2 regions of the Gottfriedia sp. NPDC056225 genome follow, and region 2 is predicted to be linked to the other one. Evidence: predicted binding sites of a transcription regulator. Region 2 holds the regulator's gene; the other holds the start of a gene.
What was found. The regulator CtsR, encoded in region 2, represses protease genes until heat stress. The targets are predictions, from matches to a motif close to ATGGTCAATAAAGGTCAAACA.
Positions count from the first base shown of each region.

Region 1: a site for CtsR is predicted at 1,225-1,245, ahead of clpP (ATP-dependent Clp endopeptidase proteolytic subunit ClpP). Genes of this name have one in related genera too.

Region 1 is NZ_JBHJTJ010000001.1:37,636-43,889, reverse strand. It holds gene whiA (DNA-binding protein WhiA) at 1-216, shown strand, start outside; gene ACFCYN_RS00210 (HPr family phosphocarrier protein) at 237-494, shown strand; gene clpP (ATP-dependent Clp endopeptidase proteolytic subunit ClpP) at 580-1,173, opposite strand; gene ACFCYN_RS00200 (6-phospho-beta-glucosidase) at 1,545-2,984, shown strand; tRNA gene ACFCYN_RS00195 (tRNA-Arg) at 3,160-3,232, shown strand; gene ACFCYN_RS00190 (hypothetical protein) at 3,427-3,582, shown strand; gene ACFCYN_RS00185 (DUF6509 family protein) at 3,891-4,184, shown strand; gene ACFCYN_RS00180 (PTS sugar transporter subunit IIB) at 4,522-4,824, shown strand; gene ACFCYN_RS00175 (PTS sugar transporter subunit IIC) at 4,868-6,223, shown strand; gene ACFCYN_RS00170 (PTS sugar transporter subunit IIA) at 6,249-6,254, shown strand, end outside.
Region 2 is NZ_JBHJTJ010000025.1:610-6,863, forward strand. It holds partial or broken rRNA gene ACFCYN_RS15900 (23S ribosomal RNA) at 1-394, shown strand, start outside; rRNA gene rrf (5S ribosomal RNA) at 451-566, shown strand; gene ACFCYN_RS15910 (CtsR family transcriptional regulator) at 975-1,436, shown strand; gene mcsA (protein-arginine kinase activator protein McsA) at 1,456-2,004, shown strand; gene mcsB (protein-arginine kinase McsB) at 2,008-3,075, shown strand; gene clpC (ATP-dependent protease ATP-binding subunit ClpC) at 3,096-5,537, shown strand; gene radA (DNA repair protein RadA) at 5,716-6,254, shown strand, end outside.

The DNA.
Region 1 (6,254 bases), on a different contig from region 2:
CGTTATATCCAAAGCTCCGTCGGATTAGATATATTACCGCCAAAGCTCCGTGAAATTGCTGAACTTAGAGTAGCGTATGAGGATGTAACATTAAAAGAATTAGGAGAAATGGTTTCTAGCGGTGCAATTAGCAAATCCGGAATTAATCATCGTTTACGTAAAATTGATGAAATTGCTGATAAGCTAAGAGCAGGGGAACCAATAAAAATAAAATAAATAAGTTAAGAGGTAAAAAAATGATTGAGAAAAAAGGGAGAGTACTATTAGAAACTGGAATACAGGCTCGTCCAGCGGCACAATTTGTTCAAGTCGCTACAAGATTTCGTTCAGAAGTATTACTAGCATATAAAGGTAAACAAGTGAACGTAAAAAGTATTATGGGCGTTATGAGTCTTGCTGTACCACATGGAGAAGAAATAGTAATTACTGTTACTGGTGACGATGAAGTTGAAGCAATGGAAGCAGTAATGGACTTTATTGGAGAAGAAATTTAATGTTATTGGGCATTCACATAGATGGATGTCCAATTTTTTTATACAAAAAAAACTAGCCGGAAAATCACGACTAGTTTTTTAATTATTATTTAATAGCTGCAGTATTAGAAATTACTTTATCAATTAATCCGTATTCTAAAGCACGGTCTGCAGTCATAAAGTTATCACGCTCAGTATCACGCTCAATCGTATCTAATGGTTGACCAGTACGATCAGCAAGAATTTTGTTTAATTTATCGCGTAAGAACAAGATACGTTTAGCTGCAATTTCGATTTCAGTAGCTTGACCTTGAGCACCACCTAATGGTTGGTGAATCATAACTTCTGCATTCGGAAGAGCATATCTCTTACCTTTTTCCCCAGCAGATAATAAGAAAGCACCCATTGAAGCAGCCATACCAATACAAATTGTAGATACTTGAGGCTTAATGAAATTCATCGTATCATAAATAGCCATACCAGCAGTAATACTTCCTCCTGGGCTATTAATGTATAATGAAATATCCTTATCTGGATCTTCTGCTGCTAAAAATAAAAGTTGTGACACGATCGAGTTAGCTACGTTATCATCGATTGCACTACCTAACATGATTATGCGGTCTTTTAAAAGACGAGAGTAAATATCATACGCACGCTCACCACGACTTGTTTGTTCAATAACTGTAGGGATTAAATTCATTTTTTCTCCTCCTTGTTTAAACAATAGATTGATTAATACAATAATACCTTTAAGGTCAGAAAAGGTCAAATAAAAGAGATGCTTTATTTATGTATTCTTTAACCTAAAAAAAATTGACCTTTTATAACATATTGATTATCTAATACTTCAACATCATTAACGACTTTTCCTATTATTAAACGTAACTTTATTTAGATTTTCTTTTGAGTAGTATAAATTCTAATAAACTACGAAGAGCAGGAGAGTAGGACTAGATATAGAAAAGATTCTAAAAGGATTTTTTTTAAGTAAAATTCAATTTCTTCAGGAATGCTTCTTAGAAAATACAATCGAGTTAAAGTAGACAAAGTTACTAGAGGAGGAGATCCAAATTGAATAAGTTACATTCCGCATTTCCAACAAATTTTCTTTGGGGTGGTGCAATTGCAGCAAACCAAGCAGAGGGTGCTTACTTAGAAGGTGGTAAAGGGTTAACAACTGTAGATTTATTACCGACTGGTAAAGAACGATTTTCGTTTATGTTAGGGAATATAGACTCTTTAACATTAAAAGAAGGAGTTTACTATCCTTCACATGAAGCAATTGATTTCTACCATCGTTATAAAGATGATATTGCACTGTTTGCTGAAATGGGATTTAAATGTTTAAGGTTATCAATTGCATGGGCAAGGATTTTTCCTAACGGAGATGAAGAATTACCAAATGAAGAGGGTCTCCAATTCTATGATGATGTTTTTGATCAGTTATTAAAATATAATATTGAACCAGTTGTCACGACTTGCCATTTTGATGTGCCAGTCCATTTAGTAGAGAAATACGGTAGTTGGAAAAATAGAGAAATGATCAACTTTTATGAGAGGTATACAAGAACTATCTTTGAAAGATATAAAAACAAAGTTAAGTATTGGATGACATTTAATGAAATAAACATGCTATTACATGCACCTTTTATTGGAGCAGGTATTATTCTTAAAGAAGGTGAGGATAAAGACCAAGTTCTTTACCAAGCGGCACATCATCAACTTGTAGCTAGTGCTTTAGCTGTAAAAGCATGTCATGAAATTATTCCAAATAGCCAAATTGGCTGTATGCTAGCGGCGGGTGCAACATTTCCATATACTTGTCATCCAAACGATGTATGGAACTCAATGGAAAAAGACCGAGAATCCTATTTTTTCATTGATGTTCAATCAAGAGGGGAATACCCTGGGTATGCTAAACGATATTTCAGAGAAAATGATTTACATATAGTAATGGAAAAAGATGATGAAGAGCTATTAAAAAATAACACAGTGGACTATATCGGTTTCAGTTATTATGCAAGTCGTTGCGCTAGTACTGACCCGGAAGTATTAAGTCAATTAACTGAAGGAAATATCTTTGCCTCTATAAAAAATCCATACTTAAAAGCCTCAGAGTGGGGATGGCAAATCGATCCTAAAGGATTACGAATAACATGTAATCAATTATACGACCGTTACCAAAAACCATTATTTATTGTGGAAAATGGCCTAGGAGCAATTGATGTAATTGAAGACAACGACACAATTAATGATGACTACCGAATCAATTATTTAAACTCACATTTTAAAGAAATGTCCGAAGCGATCCAAGACGGTGTCGAAATCATTGGCTACACAAGCTGGGGACCAATTGATCTTGTAAGTGCAGGAACCGGTGAAATGAAAAAACGCTACGGATATATATACGTAGACAAAGACAACGAAGGAAAAGGTACATTAAAAAGACTCAAGAAAAAAAGCTTTTACTGGTACCAACAAGTCATCAAAACAAACGGTGAAAACCTATAAAATGGTAACTAAAGAAGAGGATGCACCCAAAGCGCATCTTCTTCTTTTTCATACTCTTAGAATATTTTCATACCCAAAAACAGACCTAAAACATTGCAGTCAGAACTTTCTAAAGATATAATTGACCTAGGACTAACCAATACAAAATATATCATGTACCTTTATAAGAAATTATGCGTTCGTAGCTCAGTGGATAGAGCATCGGTTTCCGGTACCGTGTGTCGCAGGTTCGAATCCTGTCGAGCGCGCTAAAAAGTAAAAAGCCGATTGATATAATCTGTTTAAAAACAGAAGTTATATCAATCGGCTTTTATTTTTTTCTACTGATAATCCTCCTTCTTCTAACCTACAACTAAAGATGTAATAAAACTCCATCCAATGAAGAATGGGTTCCTTTACCTTACTGTCATATATTTAAAGTAAGAAAAAGGAGGCTTTCAAAATGGATATAAATTCATGGTTTTTCGAGGAACTAGCAAAATTCAATAAAGAAGAAATGGAAAATGAACTAAAATTCAAGGAAACATATAAACTGTATTCAACAGTTAAAAAGAAAAAATACTGTATCGACCTGAAAATCATTAAATTCTGTATATAAAATTGAGGATGTTTAACGCCAAAACAATACTAAGGATAATAGTGTCGCGTGATTCTAAATGATTTGGCATGAGGTTCTTAATAGCTTGAATTTTTTTCCTCTACCATTTTTCAAAAATATATGTTATATTACTTATTGCGATGAGCTAATTTGAGTAAGACGAGAGATATGCGCAAGCTAAACGCGCGGATGTGGCCGCCCGGTCTCTCGCCTCAAACGCATCAAGACGTCTGCTGCGGCAGGCGTCTTTCTTTTTGTTCATTTCTTTGTGTATAATAGTACATATTAATATTGAAGGGAATGTTTTTGTGTTAACTATTGCAGAATACACTGTAGAAGAAATAAAAGATCCATTTGGCATTATTGAAGGGGATCGATATGAGTTTATTCTTTATATCGATGTACCAGAGGATGATGAATTATATAATGAAAAAGGGATATACATAAAAGTACTTTTTGGAGTAAATGGTGCCCAGTCTAGATTAATTAAATACGATTTGTTCGAGGCTGAATCAAATAGTTATTTAGATTTTGATTTAGAAGAAGATGAAGAAAAAGAAGTATTCGAATTTTGTAAAGCTCATTTGACAGTTGAAGAATAATTTTAATGTGTTGTTGTATAACACACTTTCGGTTTGATAAGGGTGTTTCGCATTAATTCGCCAACACACTACTATCTTTTAGCTAACACAGTACGATTTATGGCTACACACAAATGAAACACTAAAATTTAATAAAAATGATTAGTTTTAAAAACCTTGATTTCTCAAGGTTTTTTTATTGGATTTTGAAATAAATAGATTTTTTAGAAAATTGGCACAGATTTTGCAATACTTAAATTGATTATAAAACTTGTCCTTGTATCGCGTAATTCTTTTGTCATTATTTGTAAAAATGTAAGCGCTACAATGGTCGGGTAAATTTTGCAGGAGGTGGAGAATGAATATTCTATTAGTATGTTCAGCAGGTATGTCAACTAGTCTACTGGTCACAAAGATGGAACAAGCAGCAAAGGCAAAAGGTATTCAGGCCAACATATGGGCCGTTGCTGGTGATGAAGCGAAAGAAAATTTAGCTAAAGCGGATGTATTACTACTTGGACCACAGGTTCGTTATCTTGCCTCAGAGATGAAGAAGCTGGCTGAACCTAAGGGGATTCCAGTAGATACTATTAATCCGGTACATTATGGATTGATGAATGGTGAAGCTGTGTTAGAAATGGCTTTAAATTTGAAAAAATAAAACGGGGTATTAAAAATTTAGAGAGAAAAGAAGGTGTATCAGAATGATGAGTTTTGCTGAAAAGTATATAATGCCTGCAGCAGCGAAGTTTGGAAATCAACGTCATTTGCTAGCTATCCGTGATGCGTTAATTGGTATGATTGCAATTACGATGATTGGAGCATTTGCGACTTTAATTAATAACTTAGGTGGAGCAATCCACGGCTACGATCACATGATGGAAACTGTCTTCGGTGCTAACTGGAAAACATTAGGCGGCGATATTTGGTGGGGAACTTTTGCATTTATGACCGTGTTTGCAGTTGTAGGGATTGCCTATAAATTAGCACGTTCTTATGGCGATGAAGGTTTTGAAGCTATGCTTGTTGCACTAGCATGTTATTTTGTACTTGTTCCACAATCATTAGCTGCAGTATCTGTTACGTTAGATGGAGGCAAAACAGCTACAGGTGGTACTTGGGGATTCATTAGCTGGAATTCATTAAACTCAACAGCTTTATTTACAGGTATTATCGTAGCGATTGTTGCAACTGAAATTTTTGTACGATTAGCTAGAGTAAAGCAATTAGTTATTAAATTACCTGATGGTGTTCCACCGGCAGTATCGAAAGCGTTTGCAAAACTATTACCAGGTATGCTAACAATCTTCATTGTAGCTTTAGTTGGTTTATTATTTAGATTATATATTTCGGACGGAGTATTCTTTAATGATTGGTTAAACTCAGTTCTTGTAAAACCATTAACTGATGCAGCTGATTCATTAGGATTTGCAGTTGCTATTGCATTCTTTGTTCATTTCTTCTGGGCACTAGGACTACATGGTCCAAATATTTTAGGTGGTATTACGACACCATTATTAACAAGTTTAGGAAATCATAATATTGACTTATACGCAAAAGGAGTTACTGATTTAGATAAGTACTCAATTTTAGCAGGTCCATTCTTAGATGCATTCGTGTATATGGGTGGGTCAGGAACAACAATTGGTTTAATTATAGCGATGTTTATCGTTAACCGTAGACGTCATAAACAGATGATTGCTTTAGGTACACCTCCTGGATTATTTAATATTAATGAACCAATCATTTTCGGTTTACCAATTGTATTAAATCCAGTATGGTTAGTACCATTTATCCTTACTCCAATTGTATTAACAATTATTTCTTATTTAGCTGTTCAATCGCATATCGTATTCCCAGTTGTTTCAACTATTCCATGGGTAACTCCACCGGTTATTGGAGGATATTTAGCAACGGGTGGTCATTGGAGCGGAGCAGTTTTATCATTAGTTAACGCAGTAATCTCTGTTATTATTTACTTACCATTCGTAGTAGTTGCAGAAAGAATGGAAGCTAAAAGATCAACAGAAACTTCGAGTAGTAACTCATTAAATGTTTAATAGAATGTAAAGGAGAAGAGTGCAGATGCCT
Region 2 (6,254 bases):
CGGCTCATCGCATCCTGGGGCTGTAGTCGGTCCCAAGGGTTGGGCTGTTCGCCCATTAAAGCGGTACGCGAGCTGGGTTCAGAACGTCGTGAGACAGTTCGGTCCCTATCCGTCGTGGGCGCAGGAAATTTGAGAGGAGCTGTCCTTAGTACGAGAGGACCGGGATGGACACACCGCTGGTGTACCAGTTGTTCTGCCAAGAGCATGGCTGGGTAGCTATGTGTGGAAGGGATAAGTGCTGAAAGCATCTAAGCATGAAGCCCCCCTCAAGATGAGATTTCCCATAGCGTTAAGCTAGTAAGACCCCTGAGAGACGATCAGGTTGATAGGTCAGAGGTGGAAGCATGGTGACATGTGGAGCTGACTGATACTAATCGGTCGAGGACTTAACTAACAAGTTTGATAATGACATTATCTAGTTTTGAGGGTACGAAGTACAACTCAGGTAAATCAGGTGATTATGGCAAAGAGGTCACACCCGTTCCCATACCGAACACGGCAGTTAAGCTCTTTTGCGTCGATGGTAGTTGGGGGTTTCCCCCTGTGAGAGTAGAACGTCGCCTGGTTAAAACAAAAACATCAGCTATTAGGCTGATGTTTTTTTGTGCAATAAATTGTCAACAATTTTACAATTGCTACTCGTCTAAGTAATTTTTTTAGTAAAATCTAGAGGAAAAAAAGCTTCTTAAAAGAAATGTTAAACATATATATATTTATACTGATAAATAATGCTGACCGATTAGCAAGCCTGTAGGTGAAAAAAGAAGAGTAATGGTACATATACTTAATGCGTAAAATCGGAAACTATATCGTCTTTCTTGACCGCTTCCAATTTATACTTTCTTAATCGTACAAAAAAAGATTAAGAGCAAAGTAGTTTGGAAAAAATGATAAAGAGATAATAGTTGAATTTTTTTATGAAAGGAATATAATAATAGTCAAAGATAGTCAAAGTCAGTAAAGGTGGTAAATAGATGAAAAACATATCAGATATCATTGAACAATATCTAATGCACTACTTTGACATATCAGATAAAGATTATGTCGAAATAAAAAGAAGTGAAATAGCGAATAAATTCGACTGTGTTCCTTCTCAAATAAATTATGTAATAAATACAAGATTCACTTTAGAACGAGGATACGTAGTTGAAAGTAAACGTGGTGGAGGAGGGTATATTCGAATTATTAAAGTGCAATTTCATGATAAAGCGAGTGTAATTGATCAAATATTAGACAGCTTTAGTAGTAATATTGCACAGTCTAGCTCTGAAGACTATATTCGATTACTGCTTGAGAATAGTGTAATTACCCAACGTGAAGCCAAGATGATGTTAAGCGTATTAGACCGTTCAGTAATAATGGTAAATTTACCTTATCGAGATGAGTTAAGAGCAAGAATGTTCAAAGCAATGCTAAGAAGCTTAAAGTTTAAATAGAGTATGGAGGTTGCCCATAATGATTTGTCAAGAATGTCAAGAACGTCCGGCAACATTACACTATTCTAAAATTATTAATGGTGAAAAAACAGATATACGCCTATGTGAGAAATGTGCAACTGAATCAAACAATAAATATATTTTTTCTGAAATAGGTGGTTATTCTGTAAATGATCTGTTAGCTGGATTGTTTAAAGGAAATACTGGTATTTATGAAATGAAGAAAAATAAAATTCATCATGATCCACATATTGAATGTCCTAGATGCAAGATGACTTTTCAAAAGTTTACTAAGATTGGACGTTTAGGTTGTTCAACTTGTTATGAAACATTTATGGATCAGATGAAACCAATTGTTAAAAGAATTCATAGCGGTAATGCAACGCACACAGGTAAGTTACCTCAAAAGATAAATGGGACTATCTCTTTAAAGAGAAAGCTACAAGATTTGAAGTCTCAAATGAAAAATTTTATTGATAGTGAGAATTTTGAGCAGGCAATTAAGGTTCGGGATGAGATCCGTGATCTTGAAAGAGATTTACAAGCCCTTCAAAAGGAGGTGGAGTAAATTATGTCTATTGACCGTATTATTAATGAGGCAATTAGTCCATGGATGAAACAAGAAGGTCCTGATGACGATATAGTCTTAAGCAGCCGTATTAGGTTAGCTAGAAACTTTAATGCATATTTGTACCCATCGCTACTTAGCCAAGATAAAGCTAAAGAAATTTGTCATTTAGTTAAACATTATTTTGAAGGTAGTACAGCTTTACCAAATGGACCTTTTGAATATATTGAAATTAATAAGTTAGAACCAGTAGAGAAGAGAGTACTAATTGAGAAGCATTTAATAAGTCCTAATTTAGTTCAAGAGTCCGTACATGGCTCATGTATACTATCTCAAGATGAACAAATTAGCATAATGATAAATGAAGAAGATCATTTACGTATTCAGGCTTTATTTCCTGGGTTACAACTTAGAGAGGCACTTACTCAAGCGAATCATATTGATAATTATATAGAGAGTCAGCTTGAATATGCTTTTGATGAAACAATAGGCTACTTAACGAGCTGCCCTACAAATGTTGGTACCGGATTGAGAGCTTCAGTGATGATGCATCTTCCGGCGCTAGTCATAACAAAACAATTTAACCGATTAATTCCTACAATTAATCAACTTGGATTAGTTGTAAGAGGAATTTACGGTGAAGGTAGCGAAGCTTTAGGTAATATCTTTCAGATTTCAAATCAAATTACTTTAGGGAAATCGGAAGAAGAGATAATAGAAGATTTAACGACAATTGTACAACAACTGATAAAACATGAAAAATCAGCAAGAGACGCACTTGCCAGAACCTCCTTAATTCGCTTAGAGGATCGAGTTTTTCGTTCTCTCGGTACTTTGAAGTACGGGAGAATAATAGAGACAAAGGAAAGTGCTAAATGTTTATCAGACGTACAATTAGGGATTGATTTAGGATTAATTCAAGGTTTATCTAAAAACTTTTTACATGAATTAATGATATTAACTCAACCAGGTATTTTACAACAATTCGTAGGTGATCAACTTACTCCTGAGGAAAGGGATATTAAGAGGGCATCACTAATACGCGAAAGACTATCTGATAAAAATAATTAATTATATGGGAGGAACCAATTATGATGTTTGGTCGATTTACAGAACGTGCTCAAAAAGTATTAGCTCTTTCTCAAGAAGAGGCAATCCGAATTGGACACTCAAATATAGGTACAGAACATATTTTACTAGGGCTTGTTCGTGAAGGAGAAGGTATTGCAGCAAAGGCATTACTTGCTCTTGGATTAAGTCCAGAAAAAGTGCAACAAGAAGTAGAAACATTAATAGGACGCGGCCAAGGAGTAGCTCAAACAGTTCATTACACACCGAGAGCTAAAAAAGTAATTGAATTATCAATGGATGAAGCTCGTAAATTAGGCCATTCTTATGTAGGAACAGAACATATTCTATTAGGTCTAATTAGAGAAGGAGAAGGTGTAGCAGCAAGAGTATTAAATAATCTTGGTGTTAGCTTAAATAAAGCTCGCCAACAAGTCCTTCAATTGTTAGGGAGTAATGAAAGTTCGTCTAATCATCAAAATGGTTCTGCAAACCAAGCAAATACTCCAACATTAGACAGCTTAGCTCGTGATTTAACAGTATCGGCTAGAGAAGGCCGCTTAGATCCAGTAATTGGACGTAGTAAAGAAATTCAACGAGTTATTGAAGTATTAAGTCGTCGTACAAAAAATAATCCAGTATTAATTGGTGAGCCAGGTGTAGGTAAAACTGCAATTGCGGAAGGGTTGGCTCAGCAAATTGTTAATAATGAAGTGCCAGAAATTTTAAGAGATAAACGAGTAATGACTCTTGATATGGGTACTGTAGTAGCAGGAACTAAGTACCGTGGTGAATTTGAAGACCGTTTGAAAAAGGTAATGGATGAAATTCGCCAAGCTGGTAATATTATTCTTTTCATTGATGAACTTCATACATTAATTGGTGCAGGTGGAGCTGAAGGTGCAATTGATGCTTCTAATATCTTAAAGCCATCATTAGCACGTGGTGAACTACAATGTATCGGCGCTACAACAATTGATGAATACCGAAAATATATTGAAAAGGATGCTGCATTAGAGCGTCGCTTCCAACCAATTCAAGTCGACCAACCAAGCGTAGAAGAGTCAATTCAAATTCTTCAAGGTTTACGTGACCGATATGAGGCGCATCATAGAGTATCAATTTCTGATCAATCAATTATTGAAGCTGTAAAACTATCAGACCGATATATTACAGACCGTTTCTTACCGGATAAAGCGATTGACGTAATTGATGAGGCAGGATCTAAAGTACGTTTACGTAGCTTTACAACACCGCCGAACTTAAAAGAGTTAGAATTAAAGTTAGAAGAAGTTCGCAAAGAAAAAGATGCAGCTGTTCAAAGTCAAGAGTTTGAAAAAGCAGCATCATTAAGAGATTCTGAACAAAGGCTACGTGAACAATTAGAAGATACGAAACGTCAGTGGAAAGAAAAACAAGGCAAAGAAAATTCTGAAGTAACTGTAGAAGATATCGCAAATGTTGTGTCATCATGGACGAATATCCCAGTTACAAAATTAGCACAAACAGAGGCAGATAAACTGTTAAATATGGAAAGTGTTCTTCATAAGCGATTAATTGGTCAAGAAGAGGCTGTTGTAGCAGTTTCTAAAGCTGTACGACGTGCTAGAGCGGGATTAAAGGATCCAAAGCGTCCGATAGGTTCATTTATTTTCCTAGGGCCTACAGGGGTAGGTAAAACAGAATTAGCGCGTGCATTAGCTGAAACAATTTTCGGTGATGAAGATGCAATGATTCGAATTGATATGTCAGAGTACATGGAAAAACACGCAACTTCTCGTTTAGTAGGGGCACCTCCAGGATATGTAGGATACGATGAAGGCGGTCAATTAACTGAGAAAGTTAGACGTAAACCTTACTCAGTAATTTTACTAGATGAAATTGAGAAAGCTCATCCGGATGTGTTTAATATCTTACTTCAAGTATTAGAGGATGGCCGTTTAACTGATTCAAAAGGACGTACAGTTGATTTTAGAAATACGCTTGTGATCATGACATCAAATGTCGGGGCAAGTGCTTTAAAAACAAATAAATATGTTGGATTCAATATTAATGATGGTGAAAAAGATTATAAAGATATGAAAGGGAAAGTATTGGAGGAACTGAAAAAAGCATTCCGTCCAGAATTCCTAAACCGTATTGATGAAACAATTGTATTCCATTCATTAGAGAAGAAACATATTAAAGAGATTGTTCACTTAATGGTTAATAGCTTAACGAAACGTTTAAAAGAACAAGAAATTGATTTAGAGTTGTCAGATGCAGCGATCGATAAAATTTCTGATGAAGGATTCGATGCTGAATATGGTGCTCGTCCATTAAGAAGAGCGATTCAAAAACAAGTAGAAGATCGTTTATCTGAAGAGTTATTAAAAGGTAATATTGAGAAAGGTCGAAAGGTCGTTCTTGATGTACAGGATAACGAGTATGTTATTAAACCAGCGGTTGAAACTGTAAATCAATAAGTAGTGATAAAGTTCATGTCTTTTTGTGAAGGAATTTTGAACATTTGATTGTAAAGTTATCTAATTTGTGAAAAAGGGCGTGAAGCCCTTTTTCTTATATCAAAAAAGCGTTAGGATATACTTAGAATACATACTCTATTAATATAGAAAATCATGTAACAAAAGAGGTACTATACATATGGCTAAAAAGAAAACTAAATTCGTGTGTCAATCATGTGGGTGCGAATCGGTTAAGTGGGTCGGAAAGTGTCCTGCATGTAATGAGTGGAATACAATGGTTGAGTTTATCGAACAACCGCCTAGTTCTAGGAGGTTAACTTTTAATACAAATGCTACAACAGAAGGGACTAGACCTATTTCGATTATGGAAGTTGAATTAGGCAATGAAACTCGTATTGGAACTTCCTTCGAAGAGTTTAACCGCGTATTAGGCGGTGGAATCGTTTTAGGTTCATTAGTTTTAATTGGTGGTGATCCTGGAATTGGTAAATCTACGATGCTCTTACAGGTTTCATCTCAATTAGCTAAAAAGGATCATAAAGTTTTATATGTTTCAGGGGAAGAATCTCAGAAGCAAATTAAATTAAGAGCAGAACGTCTAGGTGTCGCTACTCAAAACTTATATGTTTTATCAGAAACGGATTTGTCTTATATTGCGAGATATATGGATGAAATGGCACCAGATTTTGTAGTAATCGATTCGATTCAAACAATCTA